One region of the Lacticaseibacillus boliensis genome, then DNA from elsewhere that is predicted to be linked to it. Evidence: riboswitches for the same ligand, from Rfam matches in the RefSeq annotation. Region 1 holds a riboswitch; the other holds the start of a gene.
What was found. A riboswitch is a leader RNA that binds a small molecule or an ion and turns the genes downstream of it on or off. The one in region 1 is predicted to bind lysine.

Region 1 (15,032 bases):
AATTCATGCCAAGAATCTTCAGGCTTGCAGAACTTCACCATCTCTACCTTGTTGAACTGGTGCATCCGGATCAACCCGCGCGTGTCACGCCCGGCAGACCCTGCTTCCGAACGAAAGGCAGGCGAAAGCGCGGTGAAAGAGATCGGTAGTTTCTCGGTGTCGATGATCTCATCGCGATAGTAATTGACCAGCGGCACTTCAGCCGTCGGGATCAGGGTCATGTTCTGTTCATCGTTAGTGATCGAATAAACATCTTCGGTAAACTTAGGAAACTGCCCCGTGCCAAACATCGAGTCGTCGTTGACCAGATATGGGGTAATCATCTCGGTGTAGCCTTCCTTGGCGTGTTCATCTAAGAAAAAGTTATAGACGGCACGTTCAAGGCGAGCACCTGCCCCTTTATAGTAAACAAAGCGCGCACCGGACACTTTAGCCGCACGTTCAAAATCAAGGATGCCAAGCGCCTCGCCAATTTCAAAATGCGCTTTGGGCTCAAAATCAAACTGAGGGATTGTTCCCCACTTGTACTCTTCCCGGGCGTCGTCTTCGTTCAGCGACATCGGCACATCATCTGCCGGGAAATTCGGCAACCGCACCAAAATGTGTTCGATCTGCCCTGCAACGGCTTTGAGTTCATGATCGAGGGTCCCGACCTGCTTGCCGACTTCGCGCATTGCCATGATCTGCTCGCTGGCATCTTGTTTGGCCCGCTTGGCCTTGGCGATTTCATCAGACACCGTGTTACGCTTGGCCTTTAACGCCTCGGTTTGTTGAATGATCTCACGACGCTTGGCGTCAAGGGCGACGACCTGATCAATCTGTTCCCCGTCAATGCCGCGCGCTGCCAGTTTTTGCTTGGCCCAATCCGGCTTTTGCCGCAATACTTTAATATCTAACATGTGCTTGCCTCCATTAGTTGTCTAAACACAAAAAGAGCCTCCATCCGTTTGGGACGAAAGGCTCTTTTTCCGCGGTACCACCCAAAGTTTGACAATATGTCACCCTCTGCTGGATAACGGCCATCACCGTGCGGCTCTTCGCCGCCCACTATCGCGCTGGAATACGAGGACTGTCATGGCTTGCACCGACCGCCATGTCTCTGAAGCCTCTATAGGCGCTTACTCACGTGTTTGCTACTCTTAAGATACCGCATCCACTTGAAAGACGCAACCTTATTGATAGGCAGCCAGCGCTTTGGGATCGCGCACGCTGATCTGCCGCCCGCGTGACTGCTTGATCACCCCAGCCGTCTCTAACACGGTCAGCTTGCGGCTCAGGGTCTCCGGCGTCGTTCCGAGAAAGTCGGCCAGGTCTTTTTTCTTCATTGGCAATACAAACGTCGGGCCTTGTTGGGCGGCCTGTTCGCCGAGGTAATGGGCGATCCGCGTGACGACATCTGCCGTGGTTGCCAGCGTCGTCTGCGTTTCTAGTTCTTGGATCCGTTTAGCCAACGCGGCGATCAACGCCTTAGCGATGTCAGGATACTGCTTCAGCAGATGCTGAAAATCCTGCTTGTATAGCACACACGCCGTCACCGGCGAAAGGGCTTTGGCTTCTGCCGTGTGCTGTTGGTCCATAAACAGCGCACTGTCGCCGTCAAAATCTCCTGGCTTCAACAGGCGCAACAACTGTTCACGGCCGTCAGCAGAAGTCTTGGCGATCTTGACTTCGCCTTCATGGAGGATATACAAGGCATCGGCTTGGCTGTTTTCCATATATAACGTCGAATCGGCTGCAAAATGGTGATGATGAACCAGACTTTCAATCTGCTCAAGTTGGGCATGTGGCAGATGATTGAAAATTGGTACCGTCGCCACGCACAGATGCTCATGCTCAGTAATCGCCATCGCCTCCAACACTCATCTTATCATCCCAGATCTGCCGGATCGTTGCGTACAACTCACCGTACCAATCGTTAGAACTCGTCGACGCCCACTTATAGGTCAGCGTGTGTGGCCCTTTCTTCTCGGTCGCGTCAGGCACCGTCGAACTTTCGATCACCAGATCCACCTGATCAAGATCGTCTTCATTAGGCGAGATCAGCTCGATCCACGGCTGGCTCATCAAAAAAGCCAGCAGGTCGATATAACCGAGCAGAGTCTGCTCGATCACCACCGCCACCTTCACTTTGACCGGTGGCACAAACTGCACAACCAGCTGCAAAACGTTGCGGTAAAACGAATCCGTCAACACATCCAAGTTGTCAGAGAAATCACTCAGCTCGTGGCTAAAGACGATGTGTTCAATCGTCTGCCGAGTCTTTTTATGCAGGCTCGGATTTTCCGGCATCTGGTGGAGCTTCTCGTTGACTTCATAAGCCACTAGTTCTGTCAGGTCCTCCCCAAACTCGAGGATCGACACAGTCACCGCCAGCAGGTTGGCTAACAACATGTTCATGGTCGCCTGTGGCAGCAAGCCGTCGACGATGAAATCGACTGGCAACTTCGCCAAGAACTCGGTCACCAACGTATAGATTTCCGGGTTGTAGCGTTCAAATCGGCGCACCACAGTGGACTGCATGTCGGTCCCAGTCGTCACATAAAACGGCAAGAAGTTGAACAAGAAGAACAACGCAGCGGATTCACCCATCTGCTCACCGATACTCAGCGGCCCAAAATCAGGCGCCGGCTTCAGCTGTTCGTTCAACTCTTCGAAGATGTTTGGTACTGGGTACTTCAGCGCAAAATGCGTCTTCGCCAGCGACAAGGCATGGCCATCTTTAGACCGTTGTTCTGCCACCGCAGCATAATACATCGCGATTTCGCGCGTCACCAGATTCGGCCGACCCATGTCAAACATCTTGATGATGGCATCGATCTCGCGACCTTTTTGTTCCCGTGAAACTTCTGCAAACGGCCAGCCGGCACCATCAGTGGCCATCCAAAAGATGATGGTCAAAAAGACCCGGATCCGTTTTTCATCACCTTGCAAACTCAGCGTCTCATAAGAAAAACGAACCCCAAACTTGCGGGCAAAATCACGCACCGGCTTCAAGTGCCGCAACATGGTCGCCTTGCTGGTATCTTCATGTGCCAAGAAAGCCTCAAAGTTCTCATAGCGGTGATATAAAATCGCCTCTAAAAACTTGTAAGGCTGCCCTTGTTGCACGAAAAACAGTCGCACCTTGCTGGAAGGCTCGTTAAACAACCGTCGCGTCGGGGCACTCTTGTGATGGGTCATGGTTTCGAGGGCTTCGACAAGGCCGTTATACGTGTTATAAACGCTACCGTAATTCCGCCCCGTCAGAGAAGCAATCTGCTTCAAGTTCACATCTTTGACCAGCGGCTTGCCGTCGCGTTCTAATTCAAGCCGATCTTCAACGGGTGTCTGCGCAACACGAGCGTTGATGATTCGACGGAACAAACTCATTTTTTCTGTTTCGGACATCGAAAGAAATATATCTTCCCGACCTCGCATACACGATTCCCCCAATTATAATCAGACAATTATTCAAGATAAATTATAACCGCAATCAAGAGTATTTTTCAAATTAAGATTTATGAAAAATGATGTTAGGGCTTTGCCATACAGCCCACACACTTCCTTTCCTGACACAAACCGCATCAAAATCGTTGGGATAACGCTTATTTTTTCATCCCCCGAAGCGTCTCCATTCCCCTGCAATTTGTGTACCACAAGCAGAAATTGTGGCGTCCTGGTTTCCGGATCATGAATCTTGGCAGCTATGAATTACCGGTGAGCGCGACCGTTCGTTTCGTCAGCGGTTACACCTTATTGTCCACGATTTGTCGGTGTTTATACTTGGATAATCACGGATAGTCCCGCCAGCGTTAGAATAGTTCGTTTGGATACAGTTCGATAATTCCGTAGTATTTTTTAAATAATTTGATATAATCAATCATAGCGCTAATGGGGAGGATGGGCATGCAATTCGAATCATTATTCTTGGACAAAACCGCACAGCTCAAGCTGGCATTACGCCACAAACTTGACACAACCGCGCCACATGGGATCACGATTGCAGATCTCAGTAACCAGATGCAGCTTTCATATCAGCGCACCTACAACTTGTTTCAAGAGCTACTCGACGATTTTGAACGCCTGACGGAACAAACACCAACAGTCTTGCGCAAAGCCGTGATGAACGGACACATACCGATCAGCCTGGATGCCTATCGCTTCTATTTATTGCGCAATGCTGTTGCCTTCGAGTTCTTCGATTATGTCGTTCAAGGGCACCAGCCAAATATTGACAGGTTCTGTACCGACCACTTCATCAGCCAATCGACCCTGACCCGCAAAACGGTGCCGCTGCGGCGATTTCTTGCCCAGTACGGGCTGAAATTGACCACCGCGTCTGCGACGTTGACCGGCGGCGAAGTCCAAGTTCGTCTGTGTTTGCAAACCTTCTATTGGCAGGCGACACACGGTGCTGATTGGCCATTCACGACGATCGCCTTGGCTGCTATCCGCCAGCAAGTCACCACGATGCCCCCTGCCCACGATCTGTTGACGCAACAACAACTCATCTATCTGACTGCCATCAGCCACTTGCGTATTGCCCAAGGCCACCGCCTCGACCCGGCGACAACCGCCAAACTACCAGCACGTACCTATTTCACGGCCAGTGACTTCCCCCAGCTTAGTGCCGACCAACTTGTCGCAGAAAATCAATACGTCACTTGGTATCAGATTGGGACGTTTCGCTTCACCACCAATGCTGAGCTCACATCTCTTAGCAAACACGTGCCGGTCGCCGGTCGGGTAGTCGCCCACATCTTAGCGTCGCTCGCCACCTGCGATGCGCCTGGCATCTGCCAACTGGCTCACGAAACGCTTTTTTACCAAAATTTGTTCCGCGCAACCATCTGCTTCAGCCTATTGCAGAGTAATTACATCAAACCCAGTGATTTTAGTGAACCCGAGCTGATTGTGCCGCAACTCTTGGACTTCAAAGCGCAACTGACTGCTATCATCGCTGACTTACCTGCCACCGGCGATTACGCCGTTTTCCACCGAGAAAGTGCCGCATACTGCAACGAGGTTGCCTTTTTGGTTGCCCCACACCTGCAAACCGCGGCGCCGAGCAACACCCTCAATGTCGCCGTTCAACTGAATATCGACAATATCTTACACCGCGGGCTGGTTAATTTTTTGGATAATCTCAGTTTCGTTAAGCGCTTGCCACCAGAAAGTGCCATCGACCACTGCGATTTACTGATCACCGAATCTGAGCGCTTGCTGAGCGCAGGGACATCTGCGTTCAATCAAGCCCACCCAGAAGCGGTCTTCATCTGGTGTCTAGACGCGACTGAAGTCGATTTCCATCATTTGTATCAGACCTTGTGCCGTCGTTATCAGCAAAAACTGGTCCCACGATCGTCAGCCAACTGAATAACCTTTGCATCAACAAGTGCCGGTGCGGCACAGCCCAATTCAGGTTGTGCCACATCGGCACTTTTTTACATCAACTTGATCATGAGGGATAAACGGCGATCCGATCAGTCCCAATCATTGCGGTTTGAATCGGTTTGGCATAAAACTCACTGAGTTTATCTGCCTGCAACAATTCTTGGCGATTCCCTTGGGCAAAGATCTCTCCGTCTTTAAGTAGCATCACGTGTTGGAAACATGGCATCAACTCCTCCGTATAATGGGAGACAAACAGCAATGCCGGACTATCGGGCATCTCTGCGATCTTAGCGACTCGCTGCAACAACGCTTCTCGAGCAAACAAGTCTAGGCCATTGCACGGCTCATCGAGGATCAACAGCTGCGGATGCGCCATCATCGCCCGGGCGATCATGACCAGCTGGCGCTCACCTTGTGACAACACCCCATAGGTTTTGCCAATCAGCTTGGCGCCACCCATGTCGCTCAAGATCCGCTTGGCTTCATTGAGTTCCGCGCGCGTGTAGCGTTCATACAAGCCAATGCTGGCAAACTTGCCCGACAACACAATGTTTTCGACGCGATCGCCAGGATGTAGCCAATCTTGCAACGCCGTCGACACCCAGCCGATCTTGCGCGTCAACTCCGGGATCGAGGTGTGCCCGAACACCCCACCTAACACCTCCAGCTGACCGCTCGAAGGCCACAGATCACCGTGGATCATCTTGAGCATGGTCGTTTTCCCAGCGCCGTTAAGTCCCAAGATCGCCCAGTTTTGATTCGGTTCGATCGTCCAGTCAATGTGTTTGAGGATCGTTTTCGTGCTTCGTTCTAGCGTGACATCACGGAATGCCAAAATTGGTTGTGTCATCGGATTTCCTCCTTAGTTGGTCGTCAACCAGATAAGGCGACCCGTAACCAAAGCCCACGAGTTCGGGTCCCGGTACGGTTCGCCTTATCAATCAAACAAAAAATTAAACTAACATGTTGTACAGCATCGGGTTATCGATCAAGTTGATGTAGCGCGGATCGAATTTCTCCATGCGCGATACAAGCTCAGAATATGTACTCTTGTCACCCAACAAGATCCCGACTAATACCGGGCCTTCACCGTGACTGGCGCGCTTAGTATATTCAAACTTGGTGATATCATCGTCAGGTCCAAGCACCTTGCTGACGAACTCGCGCAGTGCCCCTGGCCGTTGCGGGAAGTTGAAGATGAAGTAGTGTTGCAAGCCGGCATAAACCAGTGCGCGCTCTTCGATCTCTTGCATCCGGTTGATATCGTTGTTCCCACCCGAAACGATGCAGACAACGGTTTTGCCAACGATCTCGTCTTTCAAATTATCCAACGCACTGACGCTCAATGCCCCAGCAGGTTCAGCGACAATTGCTTCTTTGGTGTACATGTCAAGAAGCGTTTGGCTGACCGCACCTTCTGGCACTTGGGTCAACACGTCAACGTGCTTGCGCGCAGTTTTGTAGGTCAAATCCCCTACTCTGCCCACCGCACAACCATCGACGAACGTGTCCATCGAATCCAAGGTGACCGGATGGCCGGCCTTGAACGCTGCGGCCATCGAAGCGGCGCTCGCTGGTTCCACGCCGACAACTGTCGTCTGCGGGCTGACCCCTTTGGTATAGGTCGATACCCCAGAGACCAGGCCGCCACCACCGATGGCAACACATAGATAATCAACATCGAAGTTTTGTTCTTTGGCGTCTTGGAAGATTTCGGTTGCGATCGTGCCTTGGCCGGCCATCGTGTTAAAATCTTCGAACGGTGCGATGAAGGTCTGATTCTCTTCTTCACAGAACTTCATGGCAGCTGCAGCACATTGGTCGAACGTGTCCCCGACCATCTTGATGGTGATGTTATCGCCACCGAAGAATTCGACTTGGTCGTGCTTTTGTTTTGGCGTAGGCACCGGCATAAAGATGGTCGCGTGAATGCCCATCTTCCGACTGGTCCAAGCGATCCCTTGTGCGTGGTTGCCAGCACTGGCGCACACAACGCCGCGGGCACGTTCTTCTTCAGTCGTTTGGCTGACCGCAAAATAGGCGCCGCGGATCTTGAAGGAACGAACTTCTTGGAGATCTTCGCGTTTGAGGTAAACCTTGGCCTGATATTTTTGAGATAAATACGAGTCGTATTGGAGCGGCGTGTGGCGAATAATTGGCGCCAACACCCCGCTTGCTTTTTCAACATCTGCCTGCGTTAATTCTTGTTTCTCGACAGCCATATTCGCCACCATCCTTTCATGATTCCAAAATAATTTTTTTGCGGATCGCTCCGCCCAAAACCCGCGAATGGTCGCAGGCTTTGGGCGAAGGCAGAAGCCCAAAGGCCTCTGCCCGCCGTGTAAAAGAGCCGCAATCACGAGAGTGACTGCAGCTCTTTTACAAATCAGGCACTAATCAAAAGATTAGTCTTGAGGTGTGGAGTACTTGTCAGCTTCGGTAACGAATGGCATTGCTGAACGTAATTCTGCACCGACGCGAGAAAGCAGCGAGTTAGCAGAGCGTTCGCGCAACTTCTTGAGTTCTGGGAAGCCAGCACGGTAGTCAGCCATGAAGCGCTTAGCAAAGGTGCCGTCTTGGATATCCTTAAGGGCATTTTCCATAGCCTTCTTGGATTCTGGGCCGATGACCTTAGGGCCAACGATGTAAGCACCGTATTCAGAAGTGTTGGAGCAGTCAGCATACATCTTGTTGAAGCCGCCTTCGTAGATCAGGTCAGCAATCAACTTCATTTCATGTTGAACTTCGAAGTAAGCAAGCTGTGGGCTGTAGCCGGCTTCGGTCAGCACTTCGTAGCCAGTTTCGATCAGGGAAGTCAAGCCGCCCATCAGGACGTTTTGTTCACCGAAGAGATCTTCATCAGTTTCTTCCTTGAAGGTCGTCTTCAAAAGGCCGGCACGGGCAGCGCCGTTACCCTTAGCAAATTCCTTAGCTTCGTCTTCGGCATGGCCAGAAGCATCTTGCCAAACACCGTACAATGCAGGAACACCGAAGCCTTCTTTGTAAGTACGACGGCAAAGGTTACCTGGACCTTTAGGTGCCATGATGATTACGTCAACGTCTGCAGGTGGGACGATTTCCTTGTAGTAAACGTTGAAGCCATGGGAGAAGCCCAAGATGTTGCCTGGTTCCAAGTTGTCCTTAACGGATTCTGCGTAAACTTCTGACATTGCTTCATCAGTGGTCAGCATTTGGATAACGTCAGCTTGCTTTGCAGCTTCAGCAACGGTGAAAACATCGAAGCCGTCGCGCTTAGCGGCGTCCCATGACTTACCAGGACGGGCACCGATGATGACATCGAAGCCGGAATCGCGCAAGTTGTTAGCTTGGGCGTGGCCCTGAGAGCCGTAGCCGATAAAGGCAAATTTTTTGCCTTGCAGATAATTGGTGGTGACGTCCTTTTCGTATAACATGTTTGCTACTGCCATATGTAATTACCTCCAGTAATTATGTTCTTGAGAGTCGGTTAACAAATGCGATGAATCTTCTGTTGTTTCCATGGTGCTAGCAATGAAATCACACTCAGATCCCCATCATGTGGTCATTGGATTGACCAGGCGCGATCATTGGGTGGACCGCTTCGAGTTTAGGAATCGGGACCTCGATCAAGGCCGAGTGTTTCGAGGCAAGGGCCGTTTGTAGCATTGACTTCCAATCTCCATGAGGATCGAGCTTGTATGGCTCAATTCCGTATGCTTGCGCCAGCTTCTGGAAATCGGGTTGTTCATGGAAAACGGTTTGTGACCGCCGTTCATCATAGAACAAGTCTTGCCATTGTCGAACCATGCCCAGCGTCCCGTTGTTCAGCAAGATCACCTTGATGTTCAAGCCATAAGCCGCCAAAACGTCGAGCTCTTCGCTTGTCATCTGCAGGCTACCATCACCTGTGAACAGGATAATGGTTTGATCCGGATGCGCGAACTGGGTGCCGATCGCAGCGGGAATGCCAAAGCCCATTGTGCCAAGGCCGCCGCTGGTCACGAGCTGACCGGGGAATGTGTACGGGTAAAACTGTGCCGCCCACATCTGGTGTTGGCCAACATCGGTGACAACATACGCCTTGCCTTCAGTCAACGCACCCACTTCTTCGATCAGCTGTTGAGGCTTGATCACACCGTCTTGGTGGATATAGTGATACGGATGGGCTTTCCTGCGATCGCGACATTCTTCGACCCACTCGCCGTGACGGGCGGCGGTTGAGTCAAAAGGCACCATCGCTTGTAATGCTTGTTTGGCGTCGGCAACGACGCCATACGTTGTCTTGATGATCTTCCCGATTTCTGCCGGGTCGATATCGATATGGGCAACTTCCGCATTAGGAGCGAAGCGACGCGTATTCGGTGCGAACCGATCTTCGAAGCGACAACCGATGTTGATCAAAAGATCGCAGTTGTGCAACGCCATGTTGGCGGCATAAGAGCCATGCATCCCCGCCATCCCCATGAATAGAGGATCGGTGTTTGGCATCACGCCTAGACCTAACAACGTGGCAATCACCGGAATGTGATGTTTGTGGGCGAATTCGTTGAACTCGTCACCAGCTTTGGCACTGACAACCCCACCACCGGCGATCATCAAAGGCTTCTCAGCCTTGGCTAAGGCCTTCAAGATTGCATCGATGCCATCCTTGGCTTTGCGATCGAGCTGTTGATTACGGACATCAAGCGGTTCAGGTTCGACAACATCTGCTGGGAACACTTTGCCTGACATGATGTCCTTCGGCAAGTCGACAACCACCGGTCCTTTGCGTCCAGATTCTGCTAGGGCAAACGCCTTGGCAACGATCTGTGGCACTTCTTCAATGCGGCGAGTTTGAAAACCCGCTTTTGTCACTGACTTCGTGAGGCTTAAAATGTTCACCTCTTGAAACGCGTCAGTGCCGATCATCTTAGTTCCGACCTGGCCTGTGAAGACCACCATCGGAACGGAATCGCGCATCCCATCAGCAATCCCGGTGATGGCATTGGTTGCCCCGGGACCACTGGTGACGAATACGACACCAGTCTTGCCTGTCGATTTGGCGAAGCCTTCGGCCGCGTGTGCGGCACCCTGTTCGTGACGAACCAGAATATTGTTGAAATGTTTTTGATACATCACATCATATTCCGGTAAGATTGCGCCACCTGGATATCCGAAGACAACATTTACGCCTTGATCGACTAATGCTGAAATCAACAACTCAGCGCCGCTTTGCTTATCTGCTACACTTTGCTGTGGCTTACTTGACTGTTTCATTTGCATTGATTCACCTCCTCTCCATGATTAAAATCAAATTAATGTTTGATTAGAAATCATGTCTATTAATTTACTATAATTTCAGGAAAAGTCAACAGCTTACGGAAAAGTTTTTTAAGTTTTTTCTGATGACGGTGGAAATCCGCGTCAGACAGGCATTCTTTCCGGGGCTTTTTTTAGCTAATCAAGCCTCATCCAAATCTCATCTTCGCATCTGATTGCCACTTACGTCTTAGAACATTATGTGACTATTCACATTTAATGTCAAAAAAAATCCTTCGACGTTTGTCGAAGGATTTGCTCTTAACCGATTCCTTGCGCGGAATTAGCTGATGTTTGCTGTTGGGCCAGTAACTGGCGCTGACGTTGCGCCGCGTTGCGGTAGACCTGATCGAGATGCTTGCGGTCGTTACCAAGCTCATACATGACAATCGTCATTACCTCAAAGTTGGTAAAGAAGCGCCGAGCCGGTGATGCTTCCTGTAGCCACTGAGAAAAAGTCATCTCAAAATCATTGACCGTTTGGTTCATTCGCGCCAACAATTGCGTCAGAAGCTGTTTTTCAAATGGTGTGATTTTGACCCAAGATGTGTGATAGTTAAAGTTTTCCAAAGAAACCTCTGAAATCTCTGTCGTCAGATCCAGCTCCCGATAGATCAGCGCCATCAAGGTATGTAGGGCCTCTTGATCGTGACGTGTACCAAATTCGAGCTTCAGCCGCTGCCGTAACAACAGCGTCAAAGTATCTGGATCATCTGCTGCGTTTTGTTGCGCACGATCCAATAACGCCGTCACCAGCTGATAGCCGGTTTGGCCACCGCGACTCATCTGCCGCTTCGCCTGCGTAAAATCGATCACCCCTGGTAGATAATACTGGTGGATCCACAGCCAATCGCTGATATCTTCTAGTGCCTCGCGCCCTTTATCGGTCAACTCAAAGCCGGCAAGGACAGGCACCAGATACTGACGCTGTTGAAGCTTCGTCAACAATCGCGTCGGTTCGATCCGATACCGTTCTTGCCATAGCAACTCATCACATACCGCCTGAGCATCTTCCATTGTCACCAAGTATAAGAAGACCTTCACTGTCGGTGTCATTCGCATGCTATCGCCTCCAAGCTTCACTCTGATGAATATTGTATCCGCTGGGGAAAGCGTTGTCAATTTTGAGCGTGGCGCCACATCAAAAACACCAGTCACGCCCGATCTGTAAGATCAAGCATCACTGGTGTTTAAACTTCGACAATCACTGGTTAATTACGGTGATCTCGATGCGGCGTCAGATCGACTTCAGCCAACGGGATCAGATGTGTCTTGTGTTTGACCTTATACCAGACCAACAATACGATGAATAACGGGATCGACATATACGAAACTAATAGTCGGCCCCAGGCAAAATGGGTCACACTGGAGATATCTTGACCTAAGATCATGACCAGGCTCATGACGATCGCCAACAGGGGTCCGATCGGGAACCACTTCGCATGGTACACTAATTCGTCCAGAGAGTGCCCCTGAGCGACGAAAGCACGCCTGAAGCGGTAATGGGATACAGCGATGCCAAGCCACGCGAGAAAGCCTGTGAGGCCGCTTGCGGCGACCAGCAGTTGGTAGACGCTTGGCCCCATGATGCTGGACAAAAACGTCAACGCCCCAACTGCGGTGGTTGCCAGCAATGCCGGTAGCGGCACGCCGCGGCGGTTCGTTTTGCCAAAGATCCGCGGGGCAAAACCAGAGTTGCCCATCGCCCACAGCATCCGCGTCGACGCGTACATCCCCGAGTTGGCGCTGGAGATCACCGACGTCAAGATCACGGCGTTCATGACACTCGCCGCACCTGCCAAGCCGATACGTTTGAATACCAGTGTGAACGGTGAGATGGCCACGTCTTGGGCGCTGGCGCCTAAAAGATTCGGGCTGGTGTACGGAATAATGGCCGCAATGACGGCGATAGCGAGGATATAAAACAGCAAGATCCGCCAAAACACCTGCTTAATCGCCTTGGGAATACTGGTTTCAGGCGTCTCGGACTCGCCGGCGGTAATCCCGATCAGCTCTGTCCCTTGAAACGAGAACCCAGCAACCACAAACACTGACAGCGTCGCCGGCCAGCCGCCGACAAACGGCGCGGCCTTGAAGGTGTAATTATGCAGCCCGATCGGCTTGCCTCCGAGGATCCCGACGATCGTCATGATCCCGACAGCCAAGAAAACGATGACGGTGATGACTTTGATCAGCGACAGCCAATACTCGGTTTCGCCAAACGATCGCACCGAGATGATGTTGATCAAGAAAATCAACGCCAAAAATCCGAGCGAAAAGATCCAACCCGGTACCGCCGGCAACCAAAAATGCATGACGATAGCGGTCGTGGCAACATCAACCGCCACCGTGATCGCCCAGTTGAACCAATAGTTCCACCCTAAGGCAAAGCCCACCGCTGGGTCGACAAAGCGACTCGCGTATTCTGAAAAGCTCCCGGAAACCGGGATATAAGTTGCCATTTCACCCAGACTGGTCATCAAGAAGAAGACCATGATCCCGATGCCGATATAAGCGAGGATCGCCCCACCAGGTCCGGCAGTCGCGATGGCACTGCCGCTGGCAACGAATAAGCCAGTCCCGATCGAACCACCAAGAGCGATCATCGACAGGTGCCGGGTCTTTAATGACCGACTCACCTGAGTATGTTCCTGTTTTGCCACTATTGCGCTTCCTTTCACTTCAGGTCCTACCGTGCCAGAAAGCACAAAAACGCGCATTGCTAAGGCCAATGCGCGCTGAAAGACACAGACTGATTAGCACCCCGCCGATTGGCGACAGTTCAAGTCGTATTCCAACTTGACCCAAGCCTTTTGTACTGTCGCTGCAAAAGACTTTCGGCACGATCCCCTTTTGAATGCGTTCCTCCTAGCGACAGCTAGTCCCGACACTCGACTGATGGCCCGTGCGACCTCTAATATCACGTTTTCGTGCCGTTATGGCACACTGCAAGCAGTATACCAAAAAGCCGCCGGCTTACGCCAGCGGCTCTCATTTGGTTCTCACTTATTTCTCAGCCATCCGGATATCCTCGACGATTTTGTTGCCTTCGAGGTCTTCCCGTTGGAAATCTTGATCTTCTACAGGCAGATGCAATCGCAAATCCGAGAAGGTTTGCAACGCGAGATCCGCCGATTCGACATCCATCTTCAACAGATGGCCGCCAAATTTGTGGTCGTCACTCAAGAAATGCAGGTGGAATCCTGGTGCGGAAACCCCGGCATACAGTTGTGGGGAATAATAACCCACAACTGTCCCAGTAACATCAGTGGTATCAAACATCGCCTGAGCTTCAGCAGTCTGGCGCAACGTTGGATATGGTGCGGTTTGGGCACAAACGACCCGCGTCTGCACATAACTGAAGTGGCCGTGCATCTTGACGCCAGCGAAGGTGTTCTTGGTCCGCAACGCGTTGACAATCGTTGGGCGGATGTCAGCGTCACTGACGTTCGTAATTTGTTGGGCGTCTTCAAAATGTGCGTAATGCACATTAGCAAACGGCACCTTTTCATCAGGATCAACGACCCGGATCTTACCACTGGAAGCCACTTGGTAGACGACGCCGTCGAGGATCACAAGCTCGCCGTCGAGTCCAGCTAAGGTGCCAATACCAGTATCACCATGACGCATTAACTCCCCAATAGTGAGTGTCCCTGCGAATAAACCTGGCACGAGATTGGCTAAAGTACCATGTTGGAATAACAATGAACTCATGATTGTCCCTCCTAAGAATTGAATGGCTTCATTATACGCCCAACCCAAGCAAAAGTGCAACAATTTTTAAAAACTGTTGCACTGTTGATGTATACAGGCTGTTTATAGTACATAAAAATCGGTTAAAACCCGCAAGATATCGGTATCTTGTTAAGAAAAACACATGCTCTCCGGCTGTATCTACCTGTTAGAACTGGTCTTCCAACATGGTCTGGCTGAGCTTCAAGTTGTCGGAATAATCGACTGGAATGTCGACGACAACGGGGCCCTCGGTGGCAAATGCTTCGTCCAAAACCTTGCCCAGATCTGTCGGCTTTTCGACACGCAAGCCTTTGGCGCCGAAGCTTTCCGCATATTTCACAAAATCGACAGGGCCAAAGTCGACACCGGCGGACTGACCGTATTTCATCTCTTCTTGGAATTTAACCATGTCGTAGTGGCCATCGTTCCAGATGATGTGCACGATGTTGGCGTGCAGGCGCACAGCTGTTTCAAGTTCTTGGCTTGAAAATAAGAAGCCACCATCACCAGAAACGGATACAGCCTTCTCCCCTGGACGGACCAAGGTCGCTGCGATCGCCCAAGGCAAGGCGACCCCAAGCGTCTGCATCCCGTTGGAAAAGAGCAGACGGCGAGGTTCGTATGACCGGAAATGACGCGCCATCCAA
Region 2 (15,032 bases), on a different contig from region 1:
ACCATCCCGTTGGCCGAAGTGAAGGTTTCAAGGCAATTGATGTTACCACATCCACAGACACGATGTTCATCAGAGCGCACCGGAATGTGCCCAACCTCACCGCAGGATGAATGCGCGCCATTAATGATCTTACCATCGAGAATGATTCCCGCACCAACGCCAGTACCCAATGTCACAAACATCATGCTACGGGTGCCGCGACCGGCGCCTTGCCACATTTCACCTAATGCCGCTGCATTGGCGTCATTGAGTAGCGTCACCGGCAACTTGAAGCGCTGTTCCAGCTTCGAGCGCAACGGTAGCTCGTGCCACCCGAGGTTGACCGCCCGCACGACCGTGAACCCATCTGTCGAAATCGGAGCGGGAACCCCGACGCCGATACCAGCAAGAGACTCGGTATCAACGTCTTCCAAATGTGTGGCGATCGCGTCGCCAATTTCTTCCGGAATATGTACACCCGAATCACTGGTGTTCGTATCGATCCGCCACTTGTCGAGGATCTTGCCATGCGCATCAATGCGCGCCATTTTGATTGCAGTGCCGCCGATATCGACACTGATTGCCTGCTTCGTCATAATTACCTCCTGCTTGCCTATGATTGCGTGGCATCGCTACGGAGATGCCCGCCTATTTACCCTTCTATTGTATGAAGAATGCGGTTGCAGAACTGTCGTCATTCCGCCAACATAACCCATGATTTTTGACTTTCTCGCCACATCTTTGGCAGTCTGAGCTAATTTACAGCGCAATATTTTGGCATTTTACGCATCCCGATAACCGTAATCCGTCCCTTCACACAACAAAGGATGCGCATGATTTTTGCGCAATATACAAAAACAGGCGTGTGCCTTGCGACACACGCCTGATTTGCAAAATATTCCTAACGTGCCTTCTTCTTGCCAATACTCTTGATCGTATTGGGGAAGTTGCGGATAAACGCCGGGAAGTTCTTGATGGCCTGCTTCAACACCTGCCAGAAGCTCAGCGACCGGACGATGTTTTTCGCCGGGATATGTTCCCGGCAAGCTCGCAACACCGCCTTAGGGTCATGCGCAGAAAACGTGTAAGTCCCACTCTTCTTGGTGCGCACTGCAAAACGTGGGATCCACTTGCCTCCGAACATGATCGAAGCGATGATGACATCGACTTCGTTCCATGGGATCTGGATGTAGTTTTTGATATTGCGGTCATCGTAAAACTCGAAACCGTGGTTACCGATCATGATCTTACCATAATCGCCCAGCCCCATGTAGCTGGTACCTTTGGTCTCGTATTCAATTTTGGAATTCAACGACTCAACTTTAGCGACAACTGATTCGACCATTGATAATCACCGTTTCCCCTCTTATTCTGTTTACATTATACCAGACCCACACGTCGGCACACGTCGGCCTTAGGTCTATTTTTTGTATCTCGAGCCATTCGCTAAAACCGCTTTGTTCCGCTCTGGTTTTTTTCGTCGAGCTGCGTGGTGCAACGCGGGTGCGGTTAGCTACACTATCGTGCTCGGGGCAAAGCACGCCCCAACCACGATAGCTAGGCTACCCGACCCGCTAAGTGCGCACCACTCCGCTCTGGGTTCTTCACTCTGGTACAAAAAACGACCCGGACACGAGTGCCCGAGTCGCAAAATCTTCGCAGAACTGATTACATGATGTGGAGAACGTGGAAGACGATACCAACAATGAACAAACCGAAGATGATGATAATTGGTGAAACCTTCTTCTTCAGTAACCACATGCACAGGAAGGTAACCAGCAAGCCGGCAAGACCTGGGATCAAGGAATCCAAGTTCTGTTGCAAGGTCGTTACTTTGTGGTTACTCAAAGACAAACCAGCAGCTTGGTCTTGCAAAGCCTTTTGGATACCCTTAGCGCCAGATGGCAGGGAGTTCCAGTCAATGTAGGCACCCTTGTCGAGCTTAACATCAGAAACGGTTGGGGTGAACTTAACGTTAACCCAACGTTCAACCAGAGAACCCAAGATGAACATACCTAAGATGGAAGCACCCTTGGTAACATCTTGCAGCAAGGTACCAGACATATCGTCGGCAATCTTCGAACCAGCCTTGTAGCCGAATTCTTGGGTGTACCACAGGAAGGCGATACGGATAATGTTCCAAACCACGAAGAAAATGATAGGGCCGATGATCGAGCCAGACATCGCCATGGATGCGGCCAAAGCACCAAGGATTGGACGAACGGTGAACCAGAAGACAGGGTCGCCGACACCAGCCAGAGGACCCATCATCCCGATCTTAACACCTTGGATCGTAACGTCGTCAACGGCAGCACCATTGGCACGTTCTTCTTCGAGGGCCAAGGTAACCCCAATAACAGGGGAAGCCAAGTATGGGTGAGTGTTAAAGAATTCCAAGTGACGCTTCAAAGCAGCGACACGGTCTTCTTTAGTCGTGTATAACTTCTTCAAGGCAGGGATCAGCGAGTAAGCCCAGCCACCGTTTTGCATACGTTCATAGTTCCAAGAACCTTGCAGGAAGGTCGAACGCCAGCAGACGTCCCAACGATCTTTTTTAGTTAATTTGATCTGATCAGCCATTGTGTTCTACCTCCTTCTAATAATTGTCGATGATGTCGCCAACGGCATCACCTGTACCGGTACTTGCGCCGCCATCGGAGGAACCGGAACCGCCCATCTTGGACAGGTTCAAGTAGATGAGGGCCATGCCGACACCGATTGCACCAAGACCAATCAGGGTGATTTCGGTAACCGTGCCAAGCACGAAGCCGATCGCGAAGAATGGCCATACTTCAGCGGTTGCCATCATGTTGATAACCATCGCATACCCAACGGCGACAACCATGCCACCACCAATGGACAGGCCATCAACTAACCAAGTCGGCATTGCATCAAGCATTGCCTTAACAGGACCGGAACCAACAGCAAGGACGAACCCTGCAGGAATGGCAATACGCAGACCCTGTAAGCAGATCGCGATCCATTGCCAGATATCGATCTTTGTGAACGAACCTTCTTCAGCGGCATGGTCCATGATATGAACAATACCAGTGGTAACGGTACGAACTAAGGTCGTCAGCAACAAGCCGGCAACAGCCAGCGGCACAGCCAGCGCAACGGCGGCAGAAACGCCCGCCTTACCTTGGCCACCAAGGACAAGAATAATAGCAGATGCAACAGAAGCCAAGGCAACGTCAGGTGCGACAGCGGCACCGATGTTCGCCCAACCTAAGGCGATCATCTGTAAGCTACCACCTAAGATGATACATGGCACTAGGTTACCTGTAACCAAGCCAATCAACGTGCACGCAACAACTGGTTGATGGAATTCGAATTCATCAAGAATCCCTTCCATCCCAGCCAGGAACGCAACGATGAGGACTAGGATGATTTGAATGAAGTTCAAAGACATTGTAGTATCCTCCCTTTTTCCTGGGTAAAAATATAAACAAGCGGCAAAACGCTTAAATCACTACTTGGCAGCGTTCAAGGCGTCTTGAGCCTTCTTCAAGATGTTATCCATGTTTTCTGCGGAATCGGTTGGGACCTTACGAACATCAAACTTGATGCCCTTAGCCTTCAACTTACCGAAGGTGTCGATATCTTCTTGATCGAATGCCAACACTTTGTTTGGTTGTACCTTACCTGCGGAATGCGCCATAGAACCGACGTTGATTTCCTTCAGTGGCACACCACCATCGACAGCACGCAACGCGTCTTCAGGATTTTCGAATAATAGCAGTGCTTTTTCACCGCCAAAGTGCTTGTCGTCTTTGGCGATCTTGATCATCTGATCAACTGGAACAACATGCGCGTGGATGCCACCAGGAGCAGCATCGGTGATCAATTGCTTTCTAAGCTTGTCGCGAGCAACGTTGTCAGAAACAACAATGATCCGCGTTGGCTTAACTGACTTCGACCAAGCCGTTGCAACTTGTCCGTGCAGCAGGCGAGAGTCGATACGTGCAAGGACGTATTCGAGACTGCCTGGACGGCCAGCGTTACCACCCTTGGCAGCTGGTGCAGCTGCGGCAGCAGGTTTTGGTTCAAGCGATTCAGGCTTGATCTTGACCCCGTCACGTCCTGCTTCTACCAAGTGTGCTGCAATCTCATGTGCTGAGGTCATCGACAGACGCGAGCCATAAGCTTCAATGAGCATCGGCAGGTTCAGACCTGTAACGATTGCCCACTTGTCCTTATGTGCTTCGAACAAACCGTTGGATTGGTTGAATGGTGAACCGCCCCACAGATCGACTAGGAACAACACTTCGTCGTCCGCATCGAACTTCGCAATGGCTTCTTCAAGATGTGCTTTCAGATCATCTGGTCCTTCGTTGGGCATGAAAGTAACAGCTTCGACTTTCTCTTGCTCACCGAAGATCATTTGACCGGATTGCTTAATGCCAGCGGCGAATTGCCCGTGACTAGCAAGAATGATTCCGACCATTGTTTGTCGCCTCCTAAATAATATTTGGGTGTGGGTCCCTCTACACGGAATAATGAGAATAATGTGCAGAAATTGCCCACGAAATGAATCCCCAAGAGCTAGTATGCCGTTATCACGGGGCTTTTGCAATCCCTTTCTTGACGCAAAATTGAGCGTTTTCATGAAAGGACTATACCAGCGGGCATCAGCGAAATCTTTTCTTGTTAAATTTTTCTCGAATTGTGGGGCTGTGCCGTATCTAAGACTGGAAAATGTGAGACGTTTTGGCGATTTTGTTTTCACGGGCTATGGAAACAGTTGTGATGTTAATAATCGATAAAACGTTTTTATTTTTGGGAAAACGTTTTATCATCGATCACCATAATACGTTGACGGACGCAGGCGCATCCGCTATACTCGCAACAAGACATATGAATATCCACCAAGAAATAGAGGTCGCGGGTGGTGACGAACGCAACGGAGGGCTGAATCCCGATGAAGTTGCCGTAAGCATCCCCGCCGAAATCTCCTGTGCGATTCGGCGCACATCAGGTTGGGCTAAGCGAGAAAATCGCTTAGACTGTCGCAGCAATGCGGAGCGCTATGATTCTGGTTTTAACTACTGAAATCAGGGGATCGACCTTTATTTAATTGAGGGTCGATCCCCTTTAATGTTCTCTCTATTCCTTCGGTGAAGAGCGAAGCAACGCGCACTTAGCGCGTAGCTCGACAACAATTGCAACGTGACGCCTTACCGCGTCACTCGCCAAACCACGAAGGAGGACAATGTCTTATGAAGAAAGTGTGGCACTACCTGTTGGGGGTAGCCATGATGATAGGGATAGCGGCGGCGGTTGCCGGCCGGCCGACGCCGGTTTCGGCAAGCGGCACCTTCAAAGTCGGGATGGAATGTGGGTACGCCCCGTTCAACTGGACCCAGTCGACGTCAGCTAACGGCGCCGTCAAAATTCAAGGCTCCCACGACTACGCCAACGGCTATGATGTTCAGATGGCCAAGAAAGTCGCCAAGGCCTTGGGCAAAAAGGTGGTCGTGGTCAAGACCTCTTGGGATGGCCTCCCACCTGCATTGACTTCCGGCAAGATCGACGCGATCATCGCCGGGATGTCACCAACGCCTGACCGCCGCAAGACGATTGACTTTACCGATACTTACTATGCTTCGAAGCTGACGGTGGTTGTCCGTCGCGACAGCAAGTTCGCCAAGGCGAAGAGCATTCAAGATTTCAAAGGCGCTAAGATCACGGCGCAACTGTCGACCTTCCATTATCAAGCCATCAAGCAGATGAAGGGTGTCGTCAAAGAAGAAGCGATGAACAACTTCCCGGCAATGCGGGTGGCATTGGAGTCTGGCACCATCGACGGGTATGTCTCCGAAATTCCTGAAGGCATCACTGCCCAAGACGCTAACCCGAACCTGAAGTACCTGAAGTTTTCCAAGGCTAACGGTTTCAAGACCAGCCCGGAAGACGTCGACCTCGCCATCGGCTTGCGCAAAAACGATCCGGACAAGGCCACCATCAACGCAACCTTGGCCAAGATCTCGACCAAGGAACGCAACAAGCTGATGAACACCGCCGTCGCCGTACAGCCAGACACCTCCAAACAAGGCAACTGGTTCCTCAGCATCTTGAAACAATACGGCCCGATGTTGCTTCGTGGCACCGGCATGACGCTGTTGATCTCCTTAGTCGGGACGATCGTCGGCTTCATCATCGGCTTGCTGGTCGGCATCGTCCGCACCATTCCCAAGCCTAAGACCAAAGGCAAGCGTGGCCTCCAGTGGTTCATCAACTGGCTGCTGAGCGTCTACATCGAAGTCTTCCGAGGCACGCCAATGATCGTGCAGGCCGCCGTGTTGTATTACGGCGCCGCCCAGGCCTTTGGCATCAACATGAACAAAACGATGGCGGCCTTAGTGATCGTGTCGATCAACACCGGGGCTTACATCTCTGAAATCATCCGTGGCGGGATCATCTCCGTGGATGAAGGTCAGTTCGAAGCCGCCCACGCCTTGGGCTTCACCCACCTGCAGACGATGATGAAAGTCGTTTTGCCACAGGCGGTGCGCAACTCCTTGCCGGCGGTCACCAACGAATTCATCGTCAACATCAAGGATACCTCGGTGCTGTCGGTCATCTCGGTTTCCGAACTGTTCTTCTCTGCTGAAACCGTCGCCGGGCAAAACTTCCAGTTCTTCCACACCTACCTGATCGTCAGCGGCATCTACCTGTTGCTCACCTTCACGATCTCTCGTCTGTTCCGCTTAATCGAGCGCCACATCGATGGTCCGAAGAACTACAACGTCATGAACAACCAGATGCAAGTTGAAACGCCGGAGGTGAAGTAATCATGGCAGAACCGATCATTCAAGTACAAAATCTCAAAAAAGCCTTCGGGACCCATGAAGTGTTGACCAACATCAACTTCGACGTCAATCCCGGCGAAGTGGTTTCCATCATCGGCCGCTCCGGTTCCGGGAAGTCGACTTTGTTGCGCAACATCAACCTGCTGGAAGAGCCGACCGGCGGGGACATCCTTTTCCACGGCAAAAGCATCTTGGGGCAAAATTTCGACCTGCCGCATTACCGTGCCGCCGTTGGCATGGTGTTCCAGCAGTTCAACCTGTTCAACAATCTGACCGTGCTCGACAACGTCGTCACGCCACAAACCACCGTCTTGCGCCGCAACGCGCAAGATGCCAAGACCCACGCGATGGAGTTGCTCCACCAAGTCGGCATGGACCCGTTCATCAACGCCAAGCCCGACCAGCTTTCCGGTGGGCAAAAGCAACGTGTCGCCATCGCCCGTGCTGAAGCGATGGATCCGGAAGTCTTGCTGTTTGACGAACCGACCTCGGCGCTCGACCCGGAAATGGTCGATGACGTCCTCAACGCGATGAAGGCGCTGGCCGACACCGGCCTGACGATGATCGTGGTTACCCACGAAATGGAATTTGCCAAAGACGTCTCCGATCGGGTCGTCTTCATGAACCAAGGCGTCATCGCAGAAGCCGGCTCACCGGAACAAATCTTCGACCACCCGACGCAAGCCGTCACCCAAGAATTCCTGAAACGCTACTTGAACCGCGCATGAGTTACCAAAAAGGCGGTGAATTCCGACATGGGGTTCACCGCCTTTTGCTTACTCATCGAAGTTGCTGGCGACAGTCGCCTGCTCATCACTTCCGCTTGGGGCATCGTCGCCGGTGATGGCTTGGTACATCGCCATGCCGACCGTGCCAAAAGGCTTCACGGTGAGCTCACCGTCGCTGGTGATGGTGAATTCAGCGACCGCCGGGGCAACACTCGTGTCATCATTGGCACCATAGTGGTCATTCATTGATAGTGTTTTAGCAGGAAACCTCTGATTTTAATCAGGGGAGGAATGCCGTCCTGTACCTGCTTCTCCTTTGTTAGCTTGGTATCTTTACATAGGAACACACGTTTGGTATAATTTCTGTGGAGGGATAGCCATGAAACAAGCCGTCACCCTAAAGCTGCGCATGACACTCACTGCAGAGGATGCGCTGTTGTTACAAGAAACGATGAACCAGTTTGCATTGGGTTGCCAATTGGTGTCGCAGTACGTCTTCGACCACGAATTTGTCCTTGATCAAGATGCCTTGAATCAGGCACTGTATCACCAATTGCGCGCAGAGTTTGGGTTGAAAGCTCAGATGGCACAGTCTGCGATCCGGCACGTTGTTGGCAACTACAAGACCGTACAGACTCAGATGAGAAACGATCCATACGCTTTTCGGGATCGCTATACTGGCCAATGGACGCGTTGTCCACGAGACCTCACTTGGTTGCGGCGGCCATTACAGTACCGTAAGCCGCAACTCAAGTTAGTGCGCAACCGGGACTGGTCGTGGTTGAAAGACGGTCGCCTGTCGCTTAACACCTTGGCTAAACGCGTGCGTATCACACCGCATGTGCAGGGCTTTGAACAGTACTTGACGCCTGACTGGCAACTTGGTACAGCGACAGTGGTGCCCACTGGTGGCCATTATTTCTTGCATATTGCGGCCATCAAGGAACTCCCTGATATTGACCGCCTGCAGTTTCAAGACATCGTTGGCATCGATCGTGGCTTACGCTTTGTGCTGGTCACCCATGAAACTGCTGGCCGAACGAATTTTGTTTCTGGCAAGGCAATTGCGAACAAGCGGGCCAAGTACGACCGCCTCCGTCAACAACTGCAACGCAAGCACACAAAATCTGCTAAACGACGCCTAGGCCGACTTTCAGGACGAGAGAACCGCTGGATGAGTGATGTCAATCATTGCTTATCAAAGACACTCGTCTCAAAGGCAGCATCTAAGACATTATTTGTTGTCGAAGACCTCACAGGTGTTCGTCAACAATCCAGACGCCAAGCACAAGCGCAACGAGAACTTCATTCTTGGGCTTTCTTCGAACTGGAACAAGACCTTCGCTACAAAGCGGTTTTAGCGGGTCACGAAGTTATTACCGTCTCAGCTCGATATACCAGTCAGCGGTGCGCAAAGTGTGGACGAATCGATAAGACCCAGCGTGATCGCCAGCACCATGAATATCGCTGTGCCGCGTGTGGTTACCAAAGTAACGACGACCGGATTGCGGCAATGAACTTAGTGACTCTGGGTCAGCGGTACGTGGCTGGTAACAACCATCCACACTTTACAAAAGAAGTTGTCAGGTAAACCTGATAATTGACGGGCATTGTCAACTGCCCGACGATGCAGTCGCAATACAGTGGGAGCCTGGAAGGTGTTTGACCACTATGTCAATGACACGCGAATTGCAAGCCACTGAATTTATTCGGTGGTAGTTGACGTACTCGTGATCTTCTGCCAAAGAAACCACCAGCTGACCTTGGTCGTCTTTGCTGATCTGCCAGCCGAAGATATTCGGATCTGCGTTGTTCCCGATGTCATAAGCATCTGGCGCGTACTGGGCGATGTTACGCATGATCCAGTCCTTAACCTGTGCAGTGGTAAGATTCTGCATATCGACGCCATTGCTGGTCGCTGGCGAACTGGCGGAACTTGCCGTCGTCTCGCTAGACGCTGAAGACGACGATTGAACAGAAGCTCGCGCCGTTTCTTCCTGCGACTTGCCTTGTTTGAGATCTGCGTCATAGGTCAGGTGGTGTTTTTTCAGCAGCGGCTGCAGTTCTGCCTTAGAATAACTCAGCTTCGCCCCGTCGCCATCGACAGTTTGCACCTGCTTGGCCGCCACCGTGATCGTCTGCCCTTGGGTGTCGCTGCTTTGATCACCAATGAACCAATCGTCACCGCGTTGTTGCACGCGCAACTGCGACGTTGCGATCGCTTCGCCACCCTTAGACTGGGCAAATGCCGCCATCGCATATTCCTCTTTGGTATAGGTGACCTGTTTGCTTGATGCCGCTGAAGACAAGGACGACGGTTATGACACCGCCTTTTGCCCACATCCCGCCAGCACCATGACGCCTACGATCCATAATTGCTTCATGGCCCGCTTCCTAATGGTTGAACTTCCCATAGTAATTCAGCTCGCTGGACTTCAAGGTGTAGGTATGCCCGTTGATGATATCGATCGTCAAGTTGAAGTCAGTATCAGTCGTATCTTCATAACCATGAGCAACCAAAATTTGACCGCCGGTGCCGTCACCGCCTTGATTCGTGATTTTATCTAGCATCACATTATATCCGCCATCGCTACCGTCAACATAGGCCGTGGTCCAGAACCACGGGCTTTCACTTTGAGAACCTGGGCGATAAAAATCTGAAGTCTGCTTCCCCTGTCCCGAAACGGTAGACGGATCCTCAGTTGCCGTCCCCGAGACGCGCTCAAGCGCCTGGATGATCGTATCATCCGCTTGGCTACTTGCGTCTGAACTGGCTTGCTTAACCGTGAGCCTGCTCGCCACGCTGGCCAGATCCGCTGAACTTGCCAGCTTCTGCCAAGCAGACGCCAGATCGACGTGTAGCGCGTTGGCACGTATCCCATCATAGGGTTCCGGGCTTTGCGTAGAAAACAGGTAGGCCTGATCACCATCGATCATGATAAAAGGTATCTTGTCATCTTGCTGGATGCTTAACGCATAAACACTCACGCTACCGGGCTTATCATCTACCTCTTGCGGCGATGACGTCGCCGTCTCATGCGCGTCTTGTGCCAGCAGGTCACTGCCGCTCGTTGTATAACTACTAGAACCTGATGCCAACAACACCAACGCCAACTGTTCAGTGACGGTTGGCTGGCGGGTCGTCTGGCTCTGGCTACTACTGGAAGCTTTGCTACTTTCGGCTTCACTACTCGACGATTCTGACAAAAGCTTCGAGCTTGATTTCTTAGTCACTGACTGTTGGCTACTTTGCGCCTTGTCTTTTGGCCCTTGCACCTGGCCGCCACACGCGGTCGTTCCAATCCCGATCGCGACAAGCATCGCCGGCAACAGCCACTTACTGATTTTCATTGTCATTTTCCCCTCACCCTTGCCGGTGTCAGCCCCACCCGATGCCGACAACAATAATCATTACCTTTTCCATTTAAGCCTTCGCTGATATTGCTGTCAAGATTCATTAATGCACAGAAGCCTCACGCCAACTTCACACTTTCACCACAACTTGCCTGTATTGTAGTCAATATAGAAACGAGCTATTCCTTGCTTCTACAAGAGCGAGCAATCGCTCGACCACCCCACTTTTTCATTACCGCTTAGCGGTGTCCCCGCACCGCTAGGCATTCACTCCTCCAAAGTAATAGTCCTTAAACGTTTGGAGCAAGAAACTCTCTAAACGGGCATTTCTAGCTTCATAGAAAAGCGTTGAAGGACGAAAAAGTCAGTCAGATGTGCCGCTTATGTGCCACGTCTGGCTCAACCCTTACTCCTTGGCCGCCACCCACCCAGTGACGGCCATTTTTATTGGTCTAGTTTTTATAGCCAACAGGAGCAGGGAAAATTTCATATTTCACCTTGGGACAATCGTTCAACTACGGTTGTCTTTTTTTGTCAAAAAATTTGGAGGACAAAATATTGATTAACAAGGTTCGACGATCCGCAGTGATCGTTGCGTTACTCTCGCTCTTCGTCCAACTCTTTATCCCGGCTTCAATGGCGATTGCCGCCAGCATGACCAACACTAAGGTCGCTGACTGGACTAACACTTGGCACTTGCATCTGTTCAATGGTTTGCATTGGACAGAAAACGGTATCTGGATGAAGAAAGTGGACGGTAAAGTTGCCTTCTGTGTGGAGCACGGGGTCGATCTCGATATGAGCGGCTCCGGCTACAACCCCAGCACCTACTCCGATGCTAAGAAGGATCAACTAGCCAAGATTGCATACTATGGCTACCATCAGAACCCAACCAACCGCAACTACGCCGTGACCCAGATGATTATTTGGGAAACACTCGGCGATTCGTTGCTGACGACGACAAATAAATCCTATCAGTCTGAAAAAAAGGCGATTCTTGATAAGGTCGCTGCGCATGATCGCAAACCGTCGTTTAACGGCAAACAGATTACGCTTGCCGTTGGCGATTCAATCACCTTGACTGATACTAACGGACGGCTCGCAGCTTTCGCCCAGCAAACGGCGAACACCGCGAACCTCAAGATTACGAAGTCTGGCAATACGCTCACGTTAACGGCTACCGCCCAGTCGAAGGAATCTGGCAAGGTGGCTTATGCGATTGCCAAAGCTGCTGACGTGGGCACCTCTTTCGTCTACACGAAAGGCTCACAACAAAAGATTGTCAACTTCAAGCTCTCCAACAATGGAGAATTTAGCCTGCCAATCAAAGTCAACTTGAATGGTAACGTGAGGGCCAAGAAGGTTGACGCCGACACCAACAAGGCATTGCCCGGGGCGAAACTCAAGTTCGCATACAACGACACTACCAAAGAAGTCACAACCGGTGCTGACGGCTATGCTGCCTTGAATGACTTGAAGGCCGGCACCAAGGTTACCGTCTCGGAAGTCACTGCTCCTAACGGGTACGTCAACAAGGGTGAACTCAAGGAAGTCACCATCGAACCCAACAAGACCATTGAAGTCGTTCTCGGCAACAAAGAACAACTCGGTAACGTGACCCTTGCCAAAATCGGCAAAGAGTTTGGCAGCGACCTGTTCAATGCCTACTACTCACTGAACGGCGCAGTTTACGGGATTTATACCAGCACCGGTACACGGGTTGGCGCGATCACTACTGACGGCAATGGCAAAGGCACCTTGCAAAACCTCAAGCTCGGTAGCTACTACGCACTGGAAGAAAAAGCCCCTGCTGGCTACGTTCTGAATACGGCTAAGCTACCATTTGAATTGAAATATGCTGGTCAAACTGTCGCGGTCACTACTGCTCACGTCGATACGACCGATCAAGAGCAACGCGGCACTGCCACTATCGAAAAAGTTGACACCGTTACGGTTAAGCAGCCACAAGGTGCTGCCAGCCTTAACGGTGCTGTCTACGAACTCCACCGTGCAGCTGACGACAAGCTCGTGAAGTCAGTGACGATTGCAAACAATACTGCGTCCGTTTCCGGTTTGGAACTGGACGATTATTACTGGCAGGAAGTTAAGGCGCCAACTGGCTACATGCTTGATCCACAAAAGCACGCCTTCAAGTTGGCTTACGCTGGTCAGAACGTCACGACTGCTGCCGCTACTACGACGGTCAAGGAACAGGTCATCACTGGCGACCTTGATTTGCTCAAGTACGGGAACTACGACTGGTCAACGCAAGGCAAAGGCACTAAGCCGGTCATGCTCAAGGACACCCGGTTCATCGTCACCAGCAAGACTACCGGCAAGGTCGTTCGCACTGGCCTCACCGATGCCCAAGGATACGTGAAATTCGCGGATCTGCCTTACGATACCTACACCGTAGCTGAAACTAAGACCCCAACGGGCTACAACGGAATCAAGCCGTTCACGGTTACTGTTGACGGCACCCAGAAGTCCCAGCATTACACGATTGAAAACAAGGTTATTGAAGAAAAGTTGCGGGTGGTCAAGGTTGATACCGAAACCGGGAAGACCGTGCTGCGTGCTGGCGCAATCTTCCGTGTTAAAAATTTGCAAACCAACAAATACGAAGTCCAACCAACTGCCGATAAGACCGGCACGACTGATAAGTTTGTGACCGATAACAGCGGTGAGTTGATCACCGCCGAAGCGCTTGGCTACGGCAAGTACCAGCTAGAAGAAGTTCAAGCTCCAGAAGGCTATGTACTGGCGAAGGAATCAGCCAAGTTCACCATCGACGGGAGCCACAAGGACGGCATCGTGGTCATTAAGTTCGCGGACCTCTCCCAAAAGGGTGTCGCCACCTTGACCAAGACCGGGGCTACCCCAGTCGCCGTCGAAAAAGTTGAAACTGAATATGGCGATCAGTATAAGTACCGCTACGACTACACCGCTCTCGCTGGTGCGAAGTTCGAGTTCAAAGCAGCCGAAGATATCACGACCGCCGACGGCACCGTTCGTGCCCACAATGGTGACGTGGTTGCTACCGGCGCCACTGACGCTCAAGGTCAGATTCAGACCCCAGAACTCTATCTTGGCAAGTACACGGCAACTGAAATCTCTGCACCAAACGGGTTCATCATGAACACCGATCCGATTGCTTTTGAACTCAAGTATGCCGGGCAAGAAGTGACGCTGACCTCCACCTCACTTGAAGCCAAAAACGACTTCCAGCAGCTCGACATTACACTTAACAAGCAAGAAGAAAGCATCACCGGTTGGAAGGACAACCTCCCCGTTATCAAGAACATCGCCGCCAACGGTCAGGTCTTCGGCTTGTTCACTCAAGGCGAAACCAAGATCGGCGACACTGTGATTCCTTCTGAATCACTCGTCGCCACCACAACGGTCAAAGACAGTAAGGCTGAATTTGGCGCGATCCAGTTGCCAGAAGGCTACTACTACGTCAAGGAACTTGATGCTGGTGAGAAACACGACTTGAACACGACTATGTACGGCTTCCATTTCCACACCACCGACAATGAGAAAATCAAACACATTGACCTCAATGACGGCAAGGTAATCGACAACAAGCTCCACGAAAATGAACTGTCATTCAAGAAGATCAATGAAGTTGCCACGCTGGTGTCGGGCAAAGGTTACTCCTACGCCATGACCGGTAACGCAGCTGGCGCGGTTTTTGAATTGCTCGACGCTGACAAGAAGGTCATTCAGACGATCACTGTCGGTAAGGATTCCACCGGTTCCATCAAGCACCTATCAGTTGGCACCTTCTATCTCCGTGAATCCAAGCCTTCTGCCACCAACCTTGTCTTATCGAAGGAAACTCTCAAACTCGTGTCTACCAAGGATGGCGTGACGGTCTTTGATAGCAAGGACAAGCAGATTGGCGAGACCAAAGCTAACGCTAAGGAACCCGCGATTGCCTTTGAACTGACCAACAACTTGATCAAGGGCACGGGCGAACTGACCAAGACCGACGTTTCCACCGGAAAGCGGCTGCCAAACACCGGCATCCGCATTCTGGACGAAAACGGCAAGACGGTTGTATCTGGTCGCACTGACAAGAACGGGGTCTTCTCCTTTGGCAATCTGCCTGCTGGTAAGTACAGCTTCCAAGAATATGACGCACCAAAGGGCTACG

Region 2: linked by a shared signal. The riboswitch ahead of ACYVRB_RS11940 (ABC transporter permease subunit) and the one ahead of ACYVRB_RS09710 (amino acid permease) in region 1 are both predicted to bind lysine.

Annotation. Positions count from the first base shown of each region.
Region 1 covers NZ_BAAIHN010000022.1:33,922-48,953, reverse strand. The annotation lists gene serS (serine--tRNA ligase) at 1-899, opposite strand, end outside; gene ACYVRB_RS09750 (Crp/Fnr family transcriptional regulator) at 1,173-1,847, opposite strand; gene ACYVRB_RS09745 (helix-turn-helix domain-containing protein) at 1,834-3,387, opposite strand; gene ACYVRB_RS09740 (helix-turn-helix domain-containing protein) at 3,886-5,355, shown strand; gene ACYVRB_RS09735 (ABC transporter ATP-binding protein) at 5,438-6,223, opposite strand; gene ilvA (threonine ammonia-lyase IlvA) at 6,327-7,595, opposite strand; gene ilvC (ketol-acid reductoisomerase) at 7,779-8,801, opposite strand; gene ilvB (biosynthetic-type acetolactate synthase large subunit) at 8,896-10,614, opposite strand; gene ACYVRB_RS09715 (hypothetical protein) at 10,912-11,712, opposite strand; gene ACYVRB_RS09710 (amino acid permease) at 11,862-13,256, opposite strand; lysine riboswitch at 13,400-13,575, opposite strand; gene budA (acetolactate decarboxylase) at 13,657-14,364, opposite strand; gene alsS (acetolactate synthase AlsS) at 14,552-15,032, opposite strand, start outside.
Region 2 covers NZ_BAAIHN010000035.1:6,616-21,647, reverse strand. The annotation lists gene ACYVRB_RS11965 (ROK family protein) at 1-575, opposite strand, end outside; gene ACYVRB_RS11960 (DUF956 family protein) at 881-1,324, opposite strand; gene ACYVRB_RS11955 (PTS system mannose/fructose/sorbose family transporter subunit IID) at 1,648-2,559, opposite strand; gene ACYVRB_RS11950 (PTS mannose/fructose/sorbose transporter subunit IIC) at 2,576-3,391, opposite strand; gene ACYVRB_RS11945 (mannose/fructose/sorbose PTS transporter subunit IIA) at 3,452-4,426, opposite strand; lysine riboswitch at 4,848-5,017, shown strand; gene ACYVRB_RS11940 (ABC transporter permease subunit) at 5,199-6,773, shown strand; gene ACYVRB_RS11935 (amino acid ABC transporter ATP-binding protein) at 6,773-7,519, shown strand; gene ACYVRB_RS11930 (hypothetical protein) at 7,568-7,765, opposite strand; gene ACYVRB_RS11925 (RNA-guided endonuclease InsQ/TnpB family protein) at 7,899-9,110, shown strand; gene ACYVRB_RS11920 (hypothetical protein) at 9,133-9,774, opposite strand; gene ACYVRB_RS11915 (hypothetical protein) at 9,914-10,870, opposite strand; gene ACYVRB_RS11910 (SpaA isopeptide-forming pilin-related protein) at 11,435-15,032, shown strand, end outside.